One region of the Caulobacter sp. GW821-FHT12A07 genome, then DNA from elsewhere that is predicted to be linked to it. Evidence: predicted binding sites of a transcription regulator. Region 1 holds the regulator's gene; each other region holds the start of a gene.
What was found. Region 1 encodes LexA, which represses DNA repair genes until DNA is damaged. Its sites were predicted from a motif close to ATGTTCNCNANNTGTTCT; they were not measured.
Positions count from the first base shown of each region.

Region 1 (5,555 bases):
CTGGTCGGTGCATGGCGGCGGCATGGATGAGCTGACCATCACCGGCGAGACCGAGGTGGCCGAATGGCGCGAGGGGGCGATCCGCCTCTTCACCATCACGCCCGAGGCCGTGGGCCTGCAGCGCGCCTCGCTGGCCGAGATCACCGGCGGCGATCCGGCCTTCAACGCCGCGGCCCTGACCCGCCTGCTCGACGGCGAGACCGGCGCCTATCGCGACATCGTGCTGCTCAACGCCGCCGCCGCCTTCCTGGTGGCCGACAAGGTCGAGACCCTGCGCGAAGGCGTGGAGCTGGCTGGGGCCGTGCTCGACGACGGCCGCGCCAAGGTCGCCCTCGCCGGCCTCGTGGCCGCCACCAATTCCGAAGTACAGCCAGCATGACCGACATTCTCGCCAAGATCGCCGACTACAAGCGCGAGGACGTCGCCGGCCGGAAGGCCGTGCGCTCGCAGGCCGAGGTCGAGGCCGCCGCCAAGACCGCTTCGGCGCCGCGCGGCTTCAAGGCGGCGCTGGAGGCCAAGCACGCGCCGGGCAAGCTCTCCTTGATCGCCGAGATCAAGAAGGCCTCGCCGTCCAAGGGCCTGATCCGCGCCGACTTCGATCCGCCCGTGCTGGCGAAAGCCTACGAGGACGGCGGCGCGGCCTGCCTTTCCGTGCTGACCGACGGCCCAAGCTTCCAGGGCGCCGACGAATACCTGGTGGCCGCCCGGGCGGCGACCGCCCTGCCCTGCATCCGCAAGGATTTCCTGGTCGACCCGTGGCAGGTGGCCGAGAGCCGCGCCCTGGGCGCCGACGCCATCCTGGTGATCCTGGCGATGATCGACGATGCGCTGGCCGCCGAACTGATGGCCGAGGCCGCGCGCCTGGGCATGGACGCCCTGGTCGAGGTGCACGACGAGGCCGAGACCGAGCGCGCTGGCCAGTTGGGCGCGACGCTGTTCGGCGTCAACAACCGCGACCTCAAGAGCTTCGTCGTTGACCTGGCCGTCACCGAGCGCCTGGCCAAGCTGGCCCCGGCCGGCTCGCTGCTGGTCACCGAGAGCGGCCTCTTCACCCATGCCGACGTGGTGCGGATGGAGGCCTGCGGGGCCACCGCCATGCTGGTCGGCGAAAGCCTGATGCGCCAGGCCGACGTCACGGCCGCGACCCGCGAGCTGATCGGCTAGACTTCCCATAACGGCGCTCGGCCACGTTTCGGCCAAGCTCGCGCTTCTCAATGCCCCTCGGTGTTCGACATCGAGGGGCTTTTCGCATGACCGCCGACAAGACGTCGCTTCGCGCGAAACTGGGCGCGCATCTGATCGACTGGGCCAGGACCCTGGCGCTGACGGCGGCCATCGTGCTCGTGCCGCGCACGGTGCTGTGCCAGCCGTTCGTGATCCCGTCGGGCTCGATGGAGCCGACCCTGCTGGTCGGCGACCGCATCCTGGTCAACAAGTTCGCCTATGGCTGGAGCCGCCATTCGGCGCCGTTCAGCCCGCAGATCGGCCATGGTCGGCTGATGGGGCGCGAGCCCCGGCGCGGCGACGTGGTGGTGTTCAAGAAGCCGGGCGATGGCCGCACCGACGTCATCAAGCGCCTGATCGGCCTGCCGGGCGACGAGCTGCAGGTGGTGGACGGGGTGCTGCGCATCAACGGCGCGCCAGTGGTTCAACAGCCCCTGGGGACGCGGATGGAGGACACCCCGTTCGGGGAGCTGCCCGCCGAGCGCTTCGTCGAGACCCTGCCGGGCGGCAAGACGCATCTGGCCAACAGCTACGGCCCGCGCACGGCGGCCGGCAACACCGCCGTCTATCGCGTGCCCGAGGGCTGCTACTTCATGATGGGCGACAATCGCGACAACTCGCTCGACAGCCGCTTCGACCCGGGCCCGATCCCGGCCGGCCAGGCCCGCTGCGCCTGGAACCCGGCGGTGGACGCCAATCTGCCGGCGCAGATCGGCATGGGCTTCGTGCCGTTCGAGAACCTGGTCGGTCGCGCCGAGATGGTGGTGTTCTCGTGGGAAAGCGGCGCCGGCCCGCGATGGAATCGGTCGTTCCAGCGGCTGTGAATCGGCGGTTGGGGTCCGGGAATCGCGGTCTCGGCGGCGATATTCTCGGAGCTTCCGGCGCGGCGCGATCGCACCGTCTACGGAAAATCGCGGCCCGGTCTGTTTTCACGGCAGCGTGCAGCCGACTGAGAACGGCGGACTTATCCGACGTAAAATCAGTCATTTAGGCCCCGCGTCCTGACATGAACGGCGCGAACGAACTGGCAGAACGCCGGTCGCCGTAATTCACTTGACCTTAACCAAGAACACCTAGAGAACATTCGCAAGGTTTGCGGTTTGTTCCGCGACGACTTGCGAGGCCGTCATGCTCACCCGCAAGCAGCACGAGCTGCTGATGTTCATCCACGAACGGATCAAGGAGACCGGCGTCTCCCCCTCCTTCGACGAGATGAAGGAGGCCCTGGACCTGGCGTCGAAGTCGGGCATCCACCGGCTGATCACCGCCCTGGAAGAGCGCGGCTTCATCCGCCGCCTGGCCCACCGGGCCCGGGCGCTGGAGGTGGTGAAGCTGCCGCAGCAGGCCACGACGGCCGCCCCGCCCAAGGGGCGCGGGGCGTTCCGGCCGCAGGTGCTGGAAGGCGGCGGCCCCGCCCCTTCGGCGCCCGCCCCGACCCTGCCGATCGCCAATGACAGCCGCGAGCTGCCGATCCTGGGCCGCATCGCCGCCGGTACGCCGATCGACGCCATCCAGCACGAGCGCGACCGCCTGCCGGTGCCCGAGAGCATGCTGGGCGGCGGCGAGCACTACGTTCTCGAGGTGCAGGGCGACTCGATGATCGAGGCCGGCATCCTGGACGGCGACTATGTGATCATCCGGAAGGGCGACACGGCCAACAGCGGCGAGATCGTCGTCGCCCTGGTCGGCGAGGAAGCCACGCTGAAGCGCCTGCGCAAGAAGGGCGGCTCGATCGCCCTCGAAGCGGCCAACCCCAAGTACGAGACCCGCATCTTCGGCCCCGACCAGGTCGAGGTGCAGGGCAAGCTGGTGGGACTGATCCGCCGCTATCACTGACGGTTAGGCCGGCACGACGGTTCGAGGGCGCGATCGCGAGGTCGCGCCCTTTTCCGTTTCGGGGGCGCGGCGATGGCCGCCCAATCGGCCAGTGTTGACTCAGTCAATAAATATCCAATATTGACACAATCAACATTGGAGGCCGCATGACCGATCGCCACGACACCGACGTCGCCACCCTGCGCGCCTTCAACCGCGTCTACACAAGCCGCCTGGGCCTGCTGGACGCCAGCTATGACGGCAGCCCGTTCACCCTGAGCGAGGCGCGGGTTCTCTACGAGCTGGCCAACCGGACCGACGCGATGGCCGCCGACATCGCCCGCGCCCTGCGGCTGGATCCGGCCCAGGTCAGCCGCACGATCAAGCGCTTCTCCGAACGGGGCCTGGTCACGGCGCGCGAGAACCCGGCCCACGGCCGCCACCAGCTGCTGAGCCTGACCAATGAGGGCCGCGCGACCTTCGCCGCTCTCGAAGCCAACACCCGCGCCAGCGTCGGCGCCCTGATCGAGGGACTGCATCCGCTGCAGCGGGCGCGCCTGCTCGAGGCGGCCGGCGCGATCAACGAGGTGTTCGAGGACGGCGCGCCCGAGGTCGTGCTGCGCGCCTTGCGCCCCGGCGACCTGGGCCTGGTCGCCTCGCGCCAGGCGGTGCTCTACGCCAGCGAATACGGCTGGGACGGCGACTACGAGGCCCTGGTGGCCGGCATCCTGGCCGACTTCCACCACAACTTCGATCCCGCCCGGGACGACGCCTGGATCGCGCAGGCCGGCGGCCGGATGGTCGGCTCGATCTTCCTGGTGCGCGGCGATGCGCCCGGCGTGGCCAAGCTGCGGCTGCTCTATGTGGAGGCGCAGGCCAGAGGCCTGGGCGTGGGCCGGCGGCTGGTCGAGACCTGCGTCGAACGCGCCCGGGCGCTGGGCTACCAGCGGCTCGACCTCTGGACCGTCAGCGTCCTGACCGCCGCGCGCCGGCTCTACGAGCAGGCCGGTTTCCAGCTGACCCACGAGGCGCCCGGCCGCCAGTTCGGCCACGACCTGATCGACCAGACCTGGTCGCTGGACCTCTAGACCGCCAGCGCTTTCGCCGCCGCGTCGAAGCCGGCCCAGGCCGCCGCGGCCAGGGCCGCGCCGGTGCTGGCGCGGCGCACGCCCAGGCCCGGCAGGTCGGCGAGCTTCATGTCCGGTCCCCACAGCAGCACGTTGACCGGCTTGGGCGCCACGGCCGCGACGATGGCGGCGATGTCGTCGTACTTCTTCACGCCCGGCGCATAGAGGCAGTCGGCGCCGGCCTCGGCATAGGCGACCAGGCGCTCGATGGTCGGGGCGAGGTCGTCGCGGCCGATCAGGAAGCCCTCGGTCCGGCCGACCAGGATCACGTCCTGGCCCGAGGCGTCGATGGCGGCGCGGGCGGCGGCGATGCGGGCGACGGCGTCGGGCAGGTCGTAGAGGTCCTTGCCGGTGCGATCCTCGATCGACAGGCCGGCGACGCCGGTTTCGACCGCGCGAGCGACATTGGCGGCGACGCCTTCGGGCGTGTCGGCGAACCCCGCCTCGAAGTCGGCGTTGACGGGCAGGTCGGTGGCGGCGACCAGCCCGCGCAGATGCTCAAGCACCTCGTCGACCGTGACCTCGCCGTCGGCCCGGCCCCAGGACCAGGCCATGCCGGCGCTGGTCGAGGCCAGGGCCTTGAAGCCCAGCTTCTGGAGCCGGACCGCGCCGCCGGCGTCCCACGGATTGGGCAGGGCGAAGAAGCCGTCGGCGTGCAGGGCGCGGAAGGCGGCTCGCCTTCCAGCGAACTTGGCGGCGAGCTCAGTGGCGTCGGTCATCGGGTCTTCCTTCAGTACGGGGCGCGAGTCCTTACGGCCGCCGGCCGCGACTATCCGCCCGGTTCTTGCGCATTCCTGTCAGCAGTCGCCACCCAGGGTCGCGCGCCGCGCAGGGGCTGGGCCCAGACGATCCACCAGCCGTCGCGGCGGCGCCAGAGCTCGGCCGAACCGCCAACCGCGAAATCCTCGCCCGCCAGCACGACGGCGTCGTGACAGGCCGCCGGCAGGACGGCGGGACGGGATCCGCGCACCACCACCACCTGGGCGCCGGCGCAGAGGCGCTGCAAACCCGCGAAGTCGGGCGCGCGGCGGGTCCAGGACAGGCTGACGGCGACAGGGGCGGACGGCAGCGGCGCGCAGGAGACGCGGTCGCAGGCGAAGTCCTTGCCGGCGATGGGCGTCAGACCCCGGCGGCGGGCCCAGAGATCGGCGCCGAAGCGGCGGGCGTCCGGGCGCAGCAGCACCGCCTCCCCGCCCCGGCGCGCGGCGGCCGTGGCGCCGTCGGCCGAAATCCACAGGTCGGGCGGCGCAGGGCGCGGCCAGAGGGCCACGGCCAGGGCCAGCGGGACGCCCAGCCAGCGCAGCCGGCCCTTCCACAGGCACAGCAGCATGATGCCGAGGAACGACAGGGCCAGGGTGAAGGGCGGGCCGCTGGCGACAACCTGCTGGG
Region 1 covers NZ_JBXAQX010000008.1:20,319-25,873, forward strand. The annotation lists gene trpD (anthranilate phosphoribosyltransferase) at 1-379, shown strand, start outside; gene trpC (indole-3-glycerol phosphate synthase TrpC) at 376-1,164, shown strand; gene lepB (signal peptidase I) at 1,251-2,048, shown strand; gene lexA (transcriptional repressor LexA) at 2,353-3,060, shown strand; gene AC1RRS_RS16830 (bifunctional helix-turn-helix transcriptional regulator/GNAT family N-acetyltransferase) at 3,207-4,127, shown strand; gene AC1RRS_RS16835 (isocitrate lyase/PEP mutase family protein) at 4,124-4,885, opposite strand; gene AC1RRS_RS16840 (ComEC/Rec2 family competence protein) at 4,936-5,555, opposite strand, start outside.

Region 2 (5,555 bases), on a different contig from region 1:
GTCGAGCATGCTGTCGCCGACCCGCGGCGTCACCCCGAACACCCGCTCGAACTCGCGCACCGCCGCGCCGTTGACGGCCAGCCAGCGGAAGTCGTTGTCGATCACCTGGACAAGGGCGGCGGTCCCCTCGACCACGTCGGCCAGCACCCGGCGCTCGGCCAGGGCCGAGGCCACCCGCTGCTCCAGGGTCTCGTTCAGCTGGCGCAGAGCCAGCTCGGCCCGGCGGCGCTCGGTGACGTCCTGGAACAGCACCGCCACCTGCCTGCGCTCGGGCGGCTCGATGCGGAAGGCCGACAGCGACAGGTAGCGACCGGTGGCCACCAGCTCCTGCTCGAAGCGGATCGGCTGGCCGGTGCGCAGCACCTCGCCATAGCGCGCCACCCAGGCGTCGGCCTCGTCGCCCACCATCTCGCGCAGCTTCTGGCCGACCACCTCGGGGATGCCGGCGTGGCGGGCGTAGGCGGCGTTGGCGTCGACGTGGACATAGTCGCTGAGCGGCCCGTGCGGGCCGTCGAAGAACTCGATGATGCAGAAACCCTCGTCCATCGAGTCGAAGAGGGTGCGGTAGAGCTGCTCGCTCTGGGCCCGATGTTGCAGCGAAAGCCGCAGGTCGAGCTGGCTCATCACCTGCCGGGCCAGCACCTGCAGGGTGCGCTGCTGCAGGGGCGACAGTTCCTTGGGCGCGGTGTCGAGCACGCACAGCGTGCCGATCGGCAGGCCCTCGGCGGTCTTCAGCAGGGCGCCGGCGTAGAACCGCAGGTGCGGCTCGCCTGTGACCAGGGGATTGCCGTCGAAGCGGTGGTCGCGCGTGGCGTCGGGCACCAGCAGGAAGTCGTCTTCCAGGATGGCCTTGGCGCAGAACGACGTCTCCAGCGGCGTCTCGCGCACGCCCAGGCCGACCTCGGCCTTGAAGAACTGCCGGTGCTCGTCGATCAGGTTGACCACGGCGATGGGCGCGCCGCAGATCTCGGCCGCCAGAGAGACGATCTCGTCGAAGGCCGCCTCGCGCGGGGTGTCCAGAATGTCGTAACGGCGGAGCGCCGCGAGGCGATCGGCCTCACGCTCCGCCGGATCGGCGGCGTCCATGCGAAACTTGAGGCCCCCCTCAATCACCGGCGGCGTCGGATAGCCGACGCGCCTATCGACTAGAGGCTTAAGACGCTTGGCGCGATCAACGGTTCCACGCGATCAGGGTAAAGTTTTTTCAGCCCCAGCCTTCCGACACGCCGGCGCGGCGGGCCATCGGGGTGACGGCCAAGGGCTTCTGCGAGGGCTGCGGCTGGTCGGCCGGCTTGCCGTAGAGCCAGCCCTGGGCGAAGTCGACGCCGGCCTTGCGGACCACGTCCTCGACCTCGGCGGTCTCGACCATCTCGGCGACGGTGCGGACGTCGAGGTCGCGGCACAGCTCGACCAGGCGGCGCACCATGGCTCCGTCGCGGCTGTTGCCGGCCAGTTCGCGCACGTAGCGGCCGTCGATCTTGACGATGTCGAGGGTCAGTTCCTGGAGGTAGGCGAACGAGGCCGCGCCGGCCCCGAAGTCGTCCAGGCAGACCAGCGAGCCCAGGCCGCGCAGGGCCTGGATGTGGCGGTTGGCGCGGGGCAGGTCGTCGATGGCGCTGGTCTCGGTGACCTCGAAGATCAGCTTGCCCCTGGCGGCCGGAGTCTGGGTCAGCAGGCGGTTGATGTGATCGACGAAGGTCTCGCTGACGATGGTGCGGCCCGAGACGTTGACGGCCAGCTTCACCGCGCCGCTGCGGTCCGAGGCGATCCGGCGCACCGCCTGCTCGGCGATGGCGTGGTCCAGCTCCTCGATGATGTCGAACTCCTCGGCCATGCGGATCAGGGCGAAGGGGCTGGCGCCGTCCTCGAAGCGCACCAGCGCCTCGTGGTGGTGGGCCTGGCCGGAGGCGAGGTCGACCACGGGCTGGTAGGCCAGGGTGAAGCGGCGCTGGCTGACGGCCGCGCCCAGGGCCCCCGCGCGGGCCAGGGTGCGCTTGACCGAGCGGTTCATCGCCTCGGACAGGGTCAGCGGCGGGGTGTCCTTGAGGCCCTCGCGCAGGAAGTCGTCGAGGGCGTAGCGCAGGGCCCGCAGGCCGCGCGACGAGGTCCCGCCGTCCAGCGGCACGACGTGGGCGCTGGCGTCGAGGGCGGCGATCTTGGTCAGGCGGGCGGCCAGGGCCTCGGGGCGGTCGTCCTTGGCGCGCAGCAGGGCGTAGCGCTCGGGCGAGACCTGGGTGGCCATGGCGCCGGCGTGGGACTCGGCCCGCACGGCGCCGGCGATCTTCATGTCCAGCGCCAGGGCGTCGGGCGCGTTCAGGCCTTCGCGCAGGGCCGACAGGCCGGCGAACTCGACCATGGCCAGTTCCAGCTCGAGCCCGGTGACCCGCGCGGCTTCAAACAGGCCCTTGGCGATCTCCTCGAAGTTCTCGCGCGGGCGCAGGCCGGCGGCGTCGAGGCCTCCCGCGGGCGGGCGGGCGGCGGTGACCGCGATGGAGGTGCGACCGAAATTGTCGGGGAGGGCGCGCAGAGTGACTCCAACGAAGCGCTCCGGCTCCCCGGCGACGCGGACGGTGACCGGACCCCGGCGCTGCCCCTCGTCGAGAGCATAGAGCGCGGCGTCCATCAGCGGGCGGTCCGCGGCGGTGAACAGGTCGCGCCAGACGCGGCCGATCAAGGAGGTTTCAGGCTTGCCCATGATCTTTTGCGCCGCGCCCAGGGCGAGGCTGACCCGGTCGCCCTCGAGTTCCAGCAATAGGTCGGCGCTGGCGAAGGCCAGTCCCAGCAGGCGGCGCGGATCGATCGACAAGGCAGAGCTCCCCAGAGGTGGGGCAGCTTGCGCGCCTTAGCTTAAAGACCCGTGCACGGGGGCGGGTCGCCGATGGGGCTGCGACCGCCCGTCGCAGGCAGGTCCGGCGGGCGCGCCGGAACGAAAAAGAACATCTTGCGAACATAGAACAAAATGTGTACACGTTAATCATTCCACAGGCGGTGGGCGCCGAGGCGCTCGAACTTCCGGCCGGACGGTCGGAATCATGGAATAAGGCGGATCATCCAATGACCAGTCAGGCGGCTTTGAAACTCGTGGGCAAGGAAGAAGGCGACAAGGCGCGGGCGCTAGAAGCGGCCCTGGCGCAGATCGATCGGGCCTTCGGCAAGGGCTCGGTGATGAAGCTGGGCGAAAAGGGCAAGGTCGAGATGGAGTCGGTCTCCACCGGCTCGCTCGGCCTGGACATCGCGCTGGGCATCGGCGGCCTGCCCAAGGGCCGGGTGATCGAGATCTACGGCCCCGAAAGCTCGGGCAAGACCACCCTGGCCTTGCACGTCGTCGCCGAGGTCCAGAAGGCCGGCGGCACCGCCGCCTTCGTCGACGCCGAGCACGCGCTGGATCCGGGCTACGCCTTCAAGCTGGGCGTCAATCTCGACAACCTGCTGGTCTCGCAGCCGGACAACGGCGAGCAGGCTCTGGAGATCACCGACACCCTGGTGCGCTCGGGCGCGGTCGACATCGTCGTGGTCGACTCCGTGGCCGCCCTGACCCCGAAGGCCGAAATCGAAGGCGAGATGGGCGACAGCCTGCCCGGCCTCCAGGCCCGTCTGATGAGCCAGGCGCTGCGCAAGCTGACCGGCTCGATCAACAAGGCCAACACCATCGTCATCTTCATCAACCAGATCCGTCACAAGATCGGGGTGATGTACGGCAGCCCGGAAACGACCACGGGCGGCAACGCGCTGAAGTTCTACGCCTCGGTGCGCCTGGACATCCGCCGCACCGGCTCGGTCAAGAACCGCGACGAGATCATCGGCAACAACGTCCGCGTCAAGGTGGTGAAGAACAAGGTGGCCCCGCCGTTCCGCGAGGTCGAGTTCGACATCATGTACGGCGAGGGCATCTCCAAGCTCGGCGAGATCATCGACCTGGGCGTCAAGGGCGGCATCATCGACAAGGCCGGCTCCTGGTTCTCCTACAACAGCCAGCGCATCGGCCAGGGCCGCGACAACGTCCGCGAGTTCCTCAAGAACAACAAGGACCTGGCCAACGAGATCGAGATGGCCGTGCGCAAGGCCTCGCAGAAGATCGAGGAAGAGCTGCTGGTCGGCGGTCCCGAGGACGGCGAGGAAGAATAAGAGACAACTCGGGGCGCGCCTGCTCCGAGTTTCGCGGCCGCCGCCCGCCGAGGGCGACCCCGCCATACGCCCGCGGCGGACCTACACCGCCACGACGGCCGCGATCCCCGGACGCCTGGACCCCATGCCAGGCGTCCGATTTCGTTTGTCCTCCCCCGCAAAGCGGGGGAGGTGGCGCGGTGCGGAACGCGCCGTGACGGAGGGGGCGACCGCCGCAGGGCGCTGGCCTTCCCCCTCAGTCGCTCCGCGACAGCTCCCCCAGAGGGGGAGCATCTTCCTGGCGCGGCGCCGGATCAGATCCTCCCCCTCTGGGGGAGGTGGCCCGAAGGGCCGGAGGGGGGCCGTTTTCAGCTTCCAGAGCGTCGGCCGAATTCCGTCAGATGAGTAGAAGCCCCAGCCCCCTCAGTTCCCGATCTTCGTCCACGGCCGTTGCACGCACACCGGCGCGCCGTCGATCACCGCCACCCGCGCCGATCCCGTCGGCGCATAGAACGCCTGCCGCCCGCCGACGCTGACCGCCAGGGCGATCGGGCCGCTGAAGTCGCAGACCGGCGCCTCGCGCTTGCCGCCGGCCTGGCCGTAGGTCCGGTGGGTGCATTCCATGTGGCCGGCGCCGCGCGCCACGCTGAGGCTGTCAAAGGCGAAGGTCATCGGCTTGCGCTGCCGGGCCTCGAAGGCGGCCTGGGTCAGGACCGGGCAGGGCGTTCCGGCCAGGCTCCAATAGGCCTCGGCGGCGCCGGCGGCCTCGCGCTGCTTCCAGGCGACGAAGACGATCAGCGGCGCGGCGATGGCGAGGGCGATCGCCGCCCAGAAGATCCAGCCGCCGCGCCTGGCGCGTCCATCGACCCGCACGGCCCCCGGTCGTTCCCCAATCCCCGCAGCGCCCATCCTGGTCCTCCCGCCCGGCGACAGTAGGAGCGGCGGGATGCGTACGCCAATAGAAGAATAGAGAGACGGACCTGCCGAGCTACGGCGTCAGGCCGGACGCCGTCGGGAAACTCTGCCCCTTTTCACCGAGGATCCCCGCGAAGGGGAAAGCCGAGGCCGCAGGTGATCCGCCGCCCCGCCTCATCCTGAAAGCCAGTTTGGACCCCCGCCTTCGCGGGGAGGAACGGGTTGGGGGCGAGCCGGGGAATGTCGCTCCTCGCCTGCCGTCACTGTCCCATCCGGAAGCGCGCGGTCTGCACGCAGCGCGGCTGGCCGTCGATCACCGCCACCCGGGCCGAACCCGGGGCGGTGTAATAGACCACGGCCTTGGGGCTCTCGACCGCCAGGGCGCCGGGGCTGGTGAAGTCGCAGACCTGGGCCTCCTGCTTGCCGCCGTCCAGGCGATAGGCGTGGCGGGCGCACTGCACGTGGCCGGCTCGGCGCGACAGCCGCACCTCGTCGAAGGCCGTGGTCATCGGCGCGCGCCGCGAGGCCGCCGCGAA
Region 2 covers NZ_JBXAQX010000004.1:425,136-430,690, reverse strand. The annotation lists gene AC1RRS_RS11540 (PAS domain-containing protein) at 1-627, opposite strand, end outside; partial or broken gene AC1RRS_RS11535 (GAF domain-containing protein) at 628-1,086, opposite strand; gene AC1RRS_RS11530 (EAL domain-containing protein) at 1,205-2,806, opposite strand; gene recA (recombinase RecA) at 3,055-4,125, shown strand; gene AC1RRS_RS11520 (hypothetical protein) at 4,528-4,977, opposite strand; gene AC1RRS_RS11515 (hypothetical protein) at 5,280-5,555, opposite strand, start outside.
Region 2: the regulator LexA is predicted to act here: its motif matches at 2,934-2,951, upstream of recA (recombinase RecA).

Region 3 (5,555 bases), on a different contig from region 1:
CGGTCAACAACGTCAAATCCGCGGCCTCGGGCGGTTCTGACGGCTTCGTCGCGCGCGTCTCGCTCGACCTCACCAGCACATCCGGCGACACCCTGGCCTATTACGGCGGCACGGGCGACGACACGGTCACCGGCATGGCGGTCTCCAACGGCCAGGTCTGGCTGGTGGGCGCGGCCGGCAAGGACCTGGCGGGCCAGGCCACGGTCGGCACCAAGGACGGCTACGTCGCCCAGATCGACATGGCCACCGGCGACGCCACCTGGGAACAGCGCCTGACCGGCAAGGACGGCTACGCCACCCCGACCTCGATCGCGGTCGACGCCTCGGGTTCCAGCGCGCTCGACATCTTCGGCCTGCCGCGCGGGACGATGAACTACACCCAGTCGGACAAGATCGTGTCGGCGACCTCGGCGCGGCCGGGCGACACCTTCCAGATCCGCACCCGCGAGCGCGGCCCGCTGACCACCATCACCATCGGCGCCGACGACACGCTCGACACCCTGGCCGACAAGATCCGCCGGGCCTCGGGCTACGCCGCCAAGGTGTCGATCTCCAGCGACGGCAACATGCGCAAGCTGAAGATCACCCCGGCCTACAACACCTCGACGGTGGAAGTGCTGCCGGGCAAGGGCGACAGCAATGTGCTGAGCGCGCTGGGCCTGGCTTCGGGCATCGTGCGCAACACCAAGACCGACGACGGCCGCACCGTCTCGGCCGACGGCAAGGGGCCGGTCTACGGCCTCAAGCTGCCCACCGAGCTCAGCCTGGTCGACGAGACGGCCCGGGCGACCACGGCCGACCTGCTGAAGTCGGCCACGGCGGCGATCCGCAACGCCTATCGCGAGATGGCCGACATCGCCAACGGCGTGAAGGCCGACGGCTCGGCCACCACCTCGGGCAAGACCGGCGGCACGGCCCCGGCCTATCTGACCAACCAGATCGCCAACTACCAGGCCGCGCTGGACCGCCTGACCGGCGGCAGCTAGGCCGCGCATGGCCTTCGCGGCCGCCGTGACGCTTGAAACCGTCATCGACGCGTCGTAGCCAGGGGGCATGGAACTTCTCAAAGATCGACGCGTGCTGCTGGGCGGCGGAGCGGCCCTGGCGGTGATCGCGGGCTTGGCCGTGGCCTTCACGCTGATGGGCGGCAAGGACCGCAAGCCGGCCGAGGATCCGCCGGCCTCGCGCGGCGGCCTGATCGTCGAGACCGGTCGTTCGGACGACACCAAGCTGAACGATCCGGCCCGCCCGCTGCGCTGCTTCGTCGGCGGCCAGTTCGTCGGCGAGACCACCCTGGCCGAATGCGCCAAGAAGAACGGCGTGGCCACCGGCGCCCTCGACGTCGGCGTCGACGAGACCGGGGCCCTGGCCGCCGCCGACCAGGCCGGCACGGTGCTGACCCCGCTGCCGCCGCCGGCCGTGGCCGCGCCTGTCGCCACGCCCGCGGCGACCCCGGCTGTCGGCGCGACCTCGGCGCCGAGCGCGCCCCTGGCCGTCTGCCAGCGCTATCTCGGCGGCCAGTGGAACAAGCTGCCGGGCGAGATCACCCAGAACGCCTGCATCCAGCAGCTCTTCGCCGGCAAGTGCGAGCGTCCGGGCGGCGCCACCTACGGCCGCTGGGGCGACGAGACGCTGCGCCTGCTGGCGGGCCGCGTCGAGGCCTCGTCCGACAACCGTTCGTTCCACCTGGTGGTGGAGCAGGCCGCCAACTGCGCCATTCCCAGCGTCGGCTAGAGCGCGGCAGGGTCAAGTTTGGGCGGTTGATCCGCCCGGGCCGCGCTATGGATATTTGAATGAGAGCCTTTCCCGCGGGGAAAGGCTCTTGGGCCGAAGGAGTTTTCTGATGCGCGTTTCCCCCATCGCCGCCGTCCTGGCCCTCGGCGTCGCCGCTGTCGGCCTGTCGGGCTGCGTCAAGGCCACCCGCGCGCCTTTCGACCAGGGCGTCTGCAACCACGTCATCGAGAAGAAGGACGGCACGCTGCAGTTCAACCCGGTCGAGCGCAACGTGCCCAACATGGAGACCTGCGCCGCCACGCTGGAAGGGATGCGCATCCGCTTCCTGCGCATGGGCCTCCGCAAGGAGCAGCTGACCGGCTCCTACCAGGGCAAGTTCATCTTCGTGGAACGCGAGGGCATCTATCTGGGCGACAGCTACGAAGGCGCCCGGTTCATGTCGCTGGTGCGCACGGGCGACGGTCGTCTGGCCGTGCCCGGCGCCTTGCCGGCGCGCTAAGACCGTTTCCGGGAGGCGAGGAGAGGGCGGTGGATAACCGCTCTCTGTTCACAGGAACGTTTGGTGAACAATTCTTGATTTCCGCCTTGCTGAGTCGTTAACGTCTCCGCTCGAGATTCCGGCGCATAGGGTCGCCGGGCGAGAACAGGGCATTCGCCAAATGGCTGGCAGCGTCAACAAGGTCATCCTGGTCGGCAACCTCGGGGCCGACCCCGAGATCCGCACCCTCAATTCGGGCGACCGCGTCGCCAACCTGCGCATCGCCACGTCCGAGACTTGGCGCGACCGCTCCAGCGGCGAGCGCAAGGAAAAGACCGAGTGGCACCGCGTCGTGATCTTCAACGACAACCTGGTGAAGGTGGCCGAGAGCTACCTGCGCAAGGGCTCGACCGTCTACATCGAGGGCGCGATCCAGACCCGCAAGTGGACCGACCAGCAGGGCCAGGAAAAGTACTCCACCGAGATCGTGCTGCAGAAGTTCCGCGGCGAGCTGACCATGCTGGGCGGCCGTGGCGACGGCGCCGGCGCCGGCGCTCCGTCGGGCGGCTATGACGACGGCTACGGCCAGGGCGGCGGTGGCGGCGGCTACGGCGGCGGCCAAGGCGGCGGCAACTTCGGCGGCGGCGCTCCGCGCAGCCAGCCCAGCGGCCCGCGCGAGAGCTTCTCGGCCGACCTGGACGACGAAATCCCGTTCTAAGGGCTCGCCTGAGCGCCTGGATCTGAAGACGGCCGGTTCCGCGAGGAACCGGCCGTTTTTCTTTGGGCGCGCGCAAGGAAGAGGCGACGGGGCGTCAATTGTGCAGTTTCCGTGAATTTCGAAGGCTCATCGAATTGAAGTAGTATTTCTCAATTGCAACCAAACGGCGATCTCGCCTACGGTCTCGCTTGTACAAATCAGTGAGGCGTAGCGTGGCCGGTTCGCTTTTGGGTATCGAGTTCGTCGCCGATCGGCGAAGCGGTGAGACGTCGAGCGGCGGCGGGTTGCGACGCGCCGTGCAAACACCACCCGCAAGGCGGCCGGGGGCGTCGGCGCTGACTGTCGTCGGGCTGTTGGCCTCGCTTTTCACCGTGCTGGCTCCCTTGAGCGCTTGCGAAGCGCAGCCGCCGTCTCCTCCGCCGTTGGCCAAGAAGTTCAAACCCCAGGTGGATGTCCTGGAGGCCTTGCTCTTCCCCGAGGGGCAGGACCTGGTCGTCCGTTTCGACGATGTGATCGTCGGTCAGGGGCGGCCCCTGACCGCCACGAAATGGGACCCGCCCGGCCCGAAGACGCGGGGGTCGCTTGAGATAAGAACTTTGCTGGGGGGCGATTTTGTCGAGGCCGGCACAGGTCTCGCCAAGGGGCGGCCGGCGAATTTTGTGCAGCTGTACGCGCCGTCCCTGCAGCCGTTCGCCGGCCATCCCGACCAAGTGTTGCGAGTCGCGTTCGGCGATGGCGCGGCGGAGCAGTTGAAGGTCGTGGAGCGGCCGGGCTGCATCGTCGTCGCAAGTCACGACCATGGGCGTATCAGCCGGATGGCGAGCGTCACCGAGGCGGACGCCCTGAATCACACAAGTGGAGAGTCCGGTCGCTCCGACGAGATCCGTGCGCGGGTCGAGGACTGCAGGACGCGCGCCGCGGCCGCGGCCGTGGGGGCGTGGGGCGTTTTTTCCGCGCCGGGCGAGGCGGTCATCAAGGTCGATGGTTCTCCCGCGACCGGTCCCGCCGCCAGCCTCTTCGATGAAGAGGTCGCCCGGGCGCTGCCCAGGATTGAGCCGGGCCTTTCAAAGCAACGATTTCACGAATTGACGGCCGGAGGAAACTGAGATGGCGAAGCGTAATCCTGCCAACGAAATTCCCGCTTATCTCAAGGCGCTGAACAACTACGCGAAGAAGGTGAATCTGCTCCTGCAGACTCCCGAGAAGCAGGCCCAGATCGTCTATGCCTTTACCAAGAGCTATTTCGACAATGATCCTGGCCTGGGGGTGTTCCGCGTAGACAGCCCGGGCGTCGATCCCGCGATTTTCAAGGGTGCGCTCATCAAGGCGGTCAAGCGTTACGCTGCGGCGCTTCCTTTCGATGTCGGGGCGGAGATAGGCTACGATCCTCAAACCGGCGGCGTGACGCTGTCGGTCGAGGGCACCTACAAGAAGCAGGGCGTCAAGTCTGTCGTCACGCTCGGCGGCACCAAAGCGATCGACCTCAATACCTTCGGGCTGGCGGGCCTCGATGGCGAACTGGGCAACCTGCTCAAGCTGGGCTTGAAGGTCTACAGCAGCCCGTTCGACGAGACGATTTCGATCGAATACAGCTTTGGTGGTCTGGGGCTCACCAAAACATCCGCCATCGTCGTTGGCCGCGATGATGGGTTGGTGACCTCGACCCTGTCGGGGTGGATCCGGGACTCGATAAACAACAATGGTCTGCCTCAGGACAGCTTGAAATACCAGGATGAAATCACCGAGCGAATGCTGGTGAACATCAGGAATGCTGAAAGAACGCATACGAATTACGACCTGGCCGCCGACCTCGCCGCGCAGATATTCCTGAAGACGCAGCCCAGGAGGACCGAAAATACGATCACGCTGTACTGGGCTGAGGGAAAAATTACCGAATACTATGTGCAGCGGACGCGCGACCGTGTGACCGGCGCCGCGACGCTGAAGGTTTCCTACGTCGACAAGTCGATCACGACCGTAGGCACCATGGTCGGCGAGTTCACGACCGAGGCGTTCTATCAATACGATCAGAAGACCGGTGCGATGCTCGGCCGGTCCTACAGGTACACCCGGAAAGCCGATGGCGTTCAGTTCATCGACCTGGCCGGAAGCGGCGATGTAAAGCCTGCGACGGCGGATCTCATTCAGGCCTTCCGCCGCCGAACGGACTCCTTCTGCTTCCTCGCCGGCACGGAAGTGCTGATGGCCGACGGCTCGGTCAAGTCGATCGAGCATGTCCGCGTGGGCGACCAGGTGCAGTCTTTCGACGAGACCGGCGCGCTGCAGGCGTCGACGGTCGTCGAGATCTATCCTGGGGAGGCCAACGAATGGCTGCGGTTGCCCAATGGCGTGGAGGTTACGCCTGGGCACTCCTTCCTGACGGAACGCGGCGATTTCCAACCCGTCGGCGAAATGGTCCAGCAGGGCGTGAAGGCCGTGGCCGCCGACGGCGGGGCGGTCGATCTGTCCGGAGCCGAGGCGATCTCATCCGAAGTCGCCGTTCCGATCTACAACTTCGAGGTCGCTCTCACCCATACCTATATTGCCGGTGGACTGCGCGTGCACAATACGTCGCGCCCGCCGAGCCTGTCCGATGACGCCGGAATATGGAGCGCTCCGAAGTTC
Region 3 covers NZ_JBXAQX010000005.1:396,896-402,450, reverse strand. The annotation lists gene AC1RRS_RS13575 (hypothetical protein) at 1-986, shown strand, start outside; gene AC1RRS_RS13570 (hypothetical protein) at 1,054-1,734, shown strand; gene AC1RRS_RS13565 (hypothetical protein) at 1,844-2,233, shown strand; gene ssb (single-stranded DNA-binding protein) at 2,394-2,930, shown strand; gene AC1RRS_RS13555 (hypothetical protein) at 3,143-4,036, shown strand; gene AC1RRS_RS13550 (SPM autocatalytic domain-containing protein) at 4,038-5,555, shown strand, end outside.
Region 3: the regulator LexA is predicted to act here: its motif matches at 2,287-2,304, upstream of ssb (single-stranded DNA-binding protein).

Region 4 (5,555 bases), on a different contig from region 1:
ACGCGCCATGCCCAGCACCCCGTTCAGGGGCGTGCGGAACTCGTGGCTCAAGGTGGCCAGCTGTTCGGCGGTGACGGCGTCGCGGGTCTTGGTCATGGCGCGTGAGTGTAGGGGGCGCGGGTTAAGGTCAGGTTCGCGGCCCTTCTCCCCTTGCGGGAGAAGGTGGCCTGCGAAGCAGGTCGGATGAGGGGTTTCTCAGATATCGGACGCCTCCACCCGGCCTGATCGCTGCACGTAGCTTTCAGTTTTGAGAGACCCCTCACCCGACCCTGCTCCGCAGGGCCACCCTCTCCCGCAAGGGGAGAGGGACATGGCGGTACGGCCTCCCGTGAAAACTCACGAAAGTTGATGGGGAGGCGCGGAGCGGCCGGGCGGAGCCCGGAGACCGTGATGTTGTTTAGCGTTTCGGCTTCGTCCGACCGCTCCGCCGCACCGTAGGCTCGAAGGACCGGGGGCGCGGGTGCTTTTTCAACCCTGGACCCGGTTGTCCCTCGGACGGGCAGGATCAATAGCCCCGCGGTGATCCGGCGGCGCCTCGGCTGATCCTGTTAGGCCGGTTTGAAACGATCCCGACCCTGTCGACCCGCAAGTCTCGTCACCGAACGGCTGGCGGCCCAATCACGCCTTCTGAGCGATCCTGCAAACCCGCCCTTCCCATGACGCCCCAAGCGGCCCCGCTCGATGCGATCCACAGCCGCTAACTCGGGCCGGTACCAAGAGCCCTCCCCATGGCTGGGATGGGTTTGATTATGGGGCGGCTCGAGCAGGGGAGGATAAGTTGGGATTATAAAGTTGTAGAGCGTTGAGTTCGTTCAACTCTTTTTCGCGCTCGCCGTGTGAGCAGCGTGCGTATTCCCCGATCCTTCTCCCCTTGCGGGAGAAGGTGGCGGCCGAAGGCCGACGGATGAGGGGTCTCTCAGACTTGAGACGCCCCGCCCAGCCTGACCGCCGCACGCAGCTTTCAGTTTTGAGAGACCCCTCACCCGACCTCCCTCCGGGAGGCCACCCTCTCCCGCAAGGGGAGAGGGATCAGGTGTTCCGCTTTCGCGGGGATTTTACGGGGGAAAAGGTCGGCGCTGCGGAAGCTGAAAACGGCCCCCTCCGGCCCTTCGGGCCACCTCCCCCAGAGGGGGAGGATCTGGCGCGGCGCCCAGTCTCGGCCCCGCCACCACTTCGTGGGGGGATGGGGATCAGAGGGTTTCCATTTCACCCACCGTCGCCGTCCTGCGATGCGCCAGGGCCTCGGCGATGTGGACGCGCTTGACCGACGCCGCGCCTTCCAGGTCGGCGATGGTGCGGGCCAGGCGCAGGGTGCGGGTCCAGCCGCGGGCGGAGAGGCGGCCGGCTTCGGCGGCGCGGGTCAGCAGGGTGCGGCCGGGCTCGTCGAGGGCGCAGATGCGCTCCAGCAGTTCGCCCTCGGCGCGGCCGTTCAAGACCTCCGGCGTGCCTGGCATGACGTCTTCGGCCCGTTCGGCTTGCAGCCGGCGAGCGGCGGCCACCCGGGCGGCGACCTCGGCCGAGCCTTCGCTGGAGGCGGGCAGGGCCAGGTCGGCGGCGGTGACGGCGGGCATGTCGACGGCCAGGTCGATGCGGTCCATCAGCGGTCCCGACACCCGGCCCTGGTAGTCGCGCTGGCAGCGCGGGGCCTTGCCGCAGGCGCCGCGTCCGGCCCCGCCGTGGCCGCAGCGGCAGGGGTTCATGGCGGCGACCAGTTGCACCCTGGCCGGATAGCGGATGTGGGCGTTGGCGCGGGCGACCATCACCTCGCCGGTCTCCAGCGGCGCGCGCAGGCTGTCCAAGGCCTGGACGCCGAACTCGGGCAGTTCATCGAGGAACAGCACGCCGTTATGGGCCAGCGAGACCTCGCCCGGCTTGGCCTTCAGCCCGCCGCCGGTGAGGGCGGCCATGCTGGCGCTGTGGTGGGGGCTGCGGAAGGGGCGGGCGCGGGTCAGGGTTCCCTTGGCGATCAGCCCGGCCACCGAATGGACCATCGAGGTCTCCAGCAGCTCGCCCGAGGTCAGCGGCGGCAGGAGGCCGGGCAGGCGCTGGGCCAGCATCGACTTGCCCGAGCCCGGCGGGCCGACGAACAGCAGATTGTGGCCGCCGGCCGCGGCGATTTCGAGCGCCCGCTTGCCCTGTTCCTGGCCTTTGACGTCGCGCAGGTCTTTCGCGCGCTCGCCCTCGACCACCGGGCCGGGCGCGGGGGCGGAAAGGATCTGGCTGCCCCGGAAGTGGTTGATCAGCGCCACCAGCGAGCGCGGCGCCAGGATCCGCGTGCCGCCGGCCCAGGCGGCTTCCGGCCCGCAGGCCTCGGGGCAGATGAGGCCCAGGTCCATGGCTCCGGCCGCCATGGCCGCGGGCAGGGCGCCGGCGCAGGCGACGATGCGGCCGTCGAGCGACAGCTCGCCCATCGCCGCCCAGCCGTCCAGCGCGTCGGCCGGGACCACGCCCATCACCGCCAGCACCGCCAGAGCGATCGGCAGGTCGTAGTGCGTGCCCTCCTTGGGCAGGTCGGCGGGGGCCAGGTTGGCGACGATGCGCTTGCCCGGCATCGACAGCCCGAGACCGGCGAAGGCGCCCCGCACGCGCTCGCGGCTTTCGGCCACGGCCTTGTCGGCCAGGCCGACGACGGCGAAGGCGACCTGACCGCCGGTCAGCTGCACCTCGACGTCGACGCGACGCGCCTCGACGCCCTCGAACGCCACCGTGACGACCTTGGCCGCCATCCCGATCCCCCGGTTTTTGTCCTAGTTATCCACAAGTCCAGCATGGGGACCGGTTCGGAGCAAGAACAAAAATCGAACGTTTTGAGAAAGTGTGACGATTCAGTATACTAGCGCTACTTGTTCAAGCAGAGGTTGATCGGATGGCTTCGATCCGATCCCAGAGGATCGCGGCGGCGTCGATTCCGCTGAACCGCTTCAACTGCTGCGCGCCGGTGGGCGAGGTGACGTTGATCTCGGTCAGGTAGTCGCCGATCACGTCGATGCCGACGAACAGCAGGCCGCGCTTCTTCAGTTCCGGGCCGATGATGGCGCACAGTTCCTTGTCGCGGGCGGTCAGCTCGACGGCCTCGGCGCGGCCGCCGACGCGCAGGTTAGAGCGCACCTGGCCGGCGGCCGGCACGCGGTTGATGGCGCCGACCGGCTCGCCGTCGACCAGCAGCACGCGCTTGTCGCCCTTGCTGACGGCGGGAACGAACTTCTGGGCGATGACCTGCTCGCGGCTGATCATGGCGTGCAGTTCGAGCAGGGCGTCGAGATTGGGATCGTCCGCCAGCAGACGGGCCACGCCCGAGCCGCCGCCGCCGTAGAGGGGCTTCAGGACGATGTCGCCGTGACGGGCGCGGAAGTCGTAGATCGCCTCGTGGTCGGAGGTGATCAGGGTCGGCGGCTGCACGCCGGGGAAGTCGGTGACGAACAGCTTTTCGGGCGCGTTGCGCACCTCGGCCGGGTTGTTCACCACCAGGGTGTGGGGGTGGACCTTCTCGAGGAAATAGGTCGCGGTGATGTAGGCCATGTCGAACGGCGGATCCTGGCGCATCAGCACCACGTCGACGTCGTCCTTCATGTCGAGCACTACGGTCTCGCCGAGCTTGGCGTGGGCGCCCTTATCGGCGAACACCTCCAACGGCTGGGCGCGGGCGAACACCCGGCCGTCCTCCAGGGAAAGCTTGTCGGGCGTGTAGAACCACAGCTTATGGCCGCGGATCTTGGCCTCCATCATCATCAGGAAGGTGGTGTCGGTGTCGATGTTGATCCCCAGGACGGGATCCATCTGGACGGCGACTCTCAGCGACATGACGACTCCGGATCAGCTTGGGCGGGGCGGTCCCGCGCGGCGACTGTCTAGTTAGGGCGACAGGCGCCGGAATGCGAGAGAGAGCTGGCTTCAGGGCGGCGAATGTGAGCGCTTGCGCCCTGTTCGTGGCCGCTCCAGAGTTCGGCATCCGAGCGTCGAGAAGGTGAGTCGTGCGTCTTCCCGCCTGTATTGTTTTGGCGCTTTTGGTTGTCGGTGCGGCTCAGGCCGAGCCGGTGAGGCCGGCGTCGGAAGACCCGCAGGCTGGCGGAGCATCCTGGAAATGCAACTATGCTCGGATCCAGGCGACGCATGTCGTCGTGGTCCGGGCCACGCTTCGGAAGGGGGCGCCGATCATTGCGCGGCTCGACCCCGGCGCGGTCGTCTATACGTGCGATGAGACCCGCACGCATACCAAGGTGCATTTCTCGACGTCGCGGAAGCCTTGCCCAGTCGAGGCCGCCGGGCTGGAGCATCTTGTCGCCGAGGCCTGCGCGTCGGGATGGGTCCTAAACAAGGATGTCGAGGTGCTGTCCGGCTGACGGACTGGCGCGTTCAGACGCACCTGCTTCCCAGCCACTAGTTTCAGCCTAACCGCGCTCCCGCGCTGCCCTCTCTAGTTAAGTCTGAGCCGCACGCGTTCGCGCGCCGCCCTCCCTCAGTTAAGTCTGAGCCGCACGCGTTCGCGTGCGGCTCGGGCGGCGATCGTCGCCCCGCCGTCCAGGGTCTGCGCGCGCGACAGCGCCTGCAGCGCCCCGGCCAGGGCGCCCTGGCCTTCGCGGGCGGCGGCGACGTCGAGCCAGGGGTGGTGGTCGGTGGGGTCGAGCAGGGCGCGGCGCAGGGCCGAGCGCTCGGCGCGGGCCCAGTCGCGGGCCTGCTGGGCGCGGGCGAAGATGTTGTTCTGCAGGCGGATCAGCACGGCGCGGTCGGAGATCGGGGCCATCAGCTGGTCGAGCCTTGCCGCGACGTCGGGCATCAGGCCGGTGCGCAGGGCCCGGCGCGACAGCTCCGACGGCAGCACCACCCGGCCCTCGCTGAACGGATCCAGCGCCAGCGGCCCCTCGTCGGTCTCGATGCGCAGCAGGAAGTGGCCGGGGAAGTCGACGCCGAACACCTCCAGCCCCGCCTCGCGGGCGGCGTGGATGTAGAACACGCCCAGGGCCACGGGCAGGCCCTTGCGGCGCTCGGCGATGGCGATGACGTCGGCGTTGTCGGGGTGGTCGTAGGTCAGGAGGTCGCCGGTCAGGCGCAGGTCGCCGGCCATGGTCTCGGCGATGGCCTCTTCGGGCGACTCGCTCCGCAGGCGGCTCTTCAGGCGCTCGACGGCCGAGCGGGCCAGGTCTAGGGCGGGCTGCTCGTCGCGATCGGGATCGTCGTGCACCGCGCAGGCCGTGGCCGCCTCGAACAGCGGGAAGCCGTCGTCGTCGTGCTCGCCGGCGCGGGTGAGGATTTCCTCGGCCTCGTCACGGGTCATGCCCAGCCCCTCCCGTCATCGGGCCAGGCGTCGGGGACGTGGCGGGGCGGGCGGCCCGGCGACATCGCCAGCAGGTCCAGGCGCACGGCCATGCCCTTCAGCCCGGCGCGCGAGGCCGCGGCCAGCGCGCCCGCGCGACGCAGGCGCATCCGTTGTTCGAAGCTCACCGCCTCCAGCGCCGCCTCCAGGCTCGTCCGGCTCTTGACCTCGACAACGATCAAGACGCGTCCGCGTTGCGCGAGGATGTCGATCTCGCCCGCGCGGGTGGCCAGGCGGAAGCCGA
Region 4 covers NZ_JBXAQX010000006.1:152,520-158,074, reverse strand. The annotation lists gene AC1RRS_RS14450 (response regulator) at 1-96, opposite strand, end outside; gene AC1RRS_RS14445 (YifB family Mg chelatase-like AAA ATPase) at 1,191-2,726, opposite strand; gene gshB (glutathione synthase) at 2,848-3,801, opposite strand; gene AC1RRS_RS14435 (hypothetical protein) at 3,972-4,340, shown strand; gene AC1RRS_RS14430 (SirB1 family protein) at 4,457-5,272, opposite strand; gene AC1RRS_RS14425 (YraN family protein) at 5,269-5,555, opposite strand, start outside.
Region 4: the regulator LexA is predicted to act here: its motif matches at 2,800-2,817, upstream of AC1RRS_RS14445 (YifB family Mg chelatase-like AAA ATPase).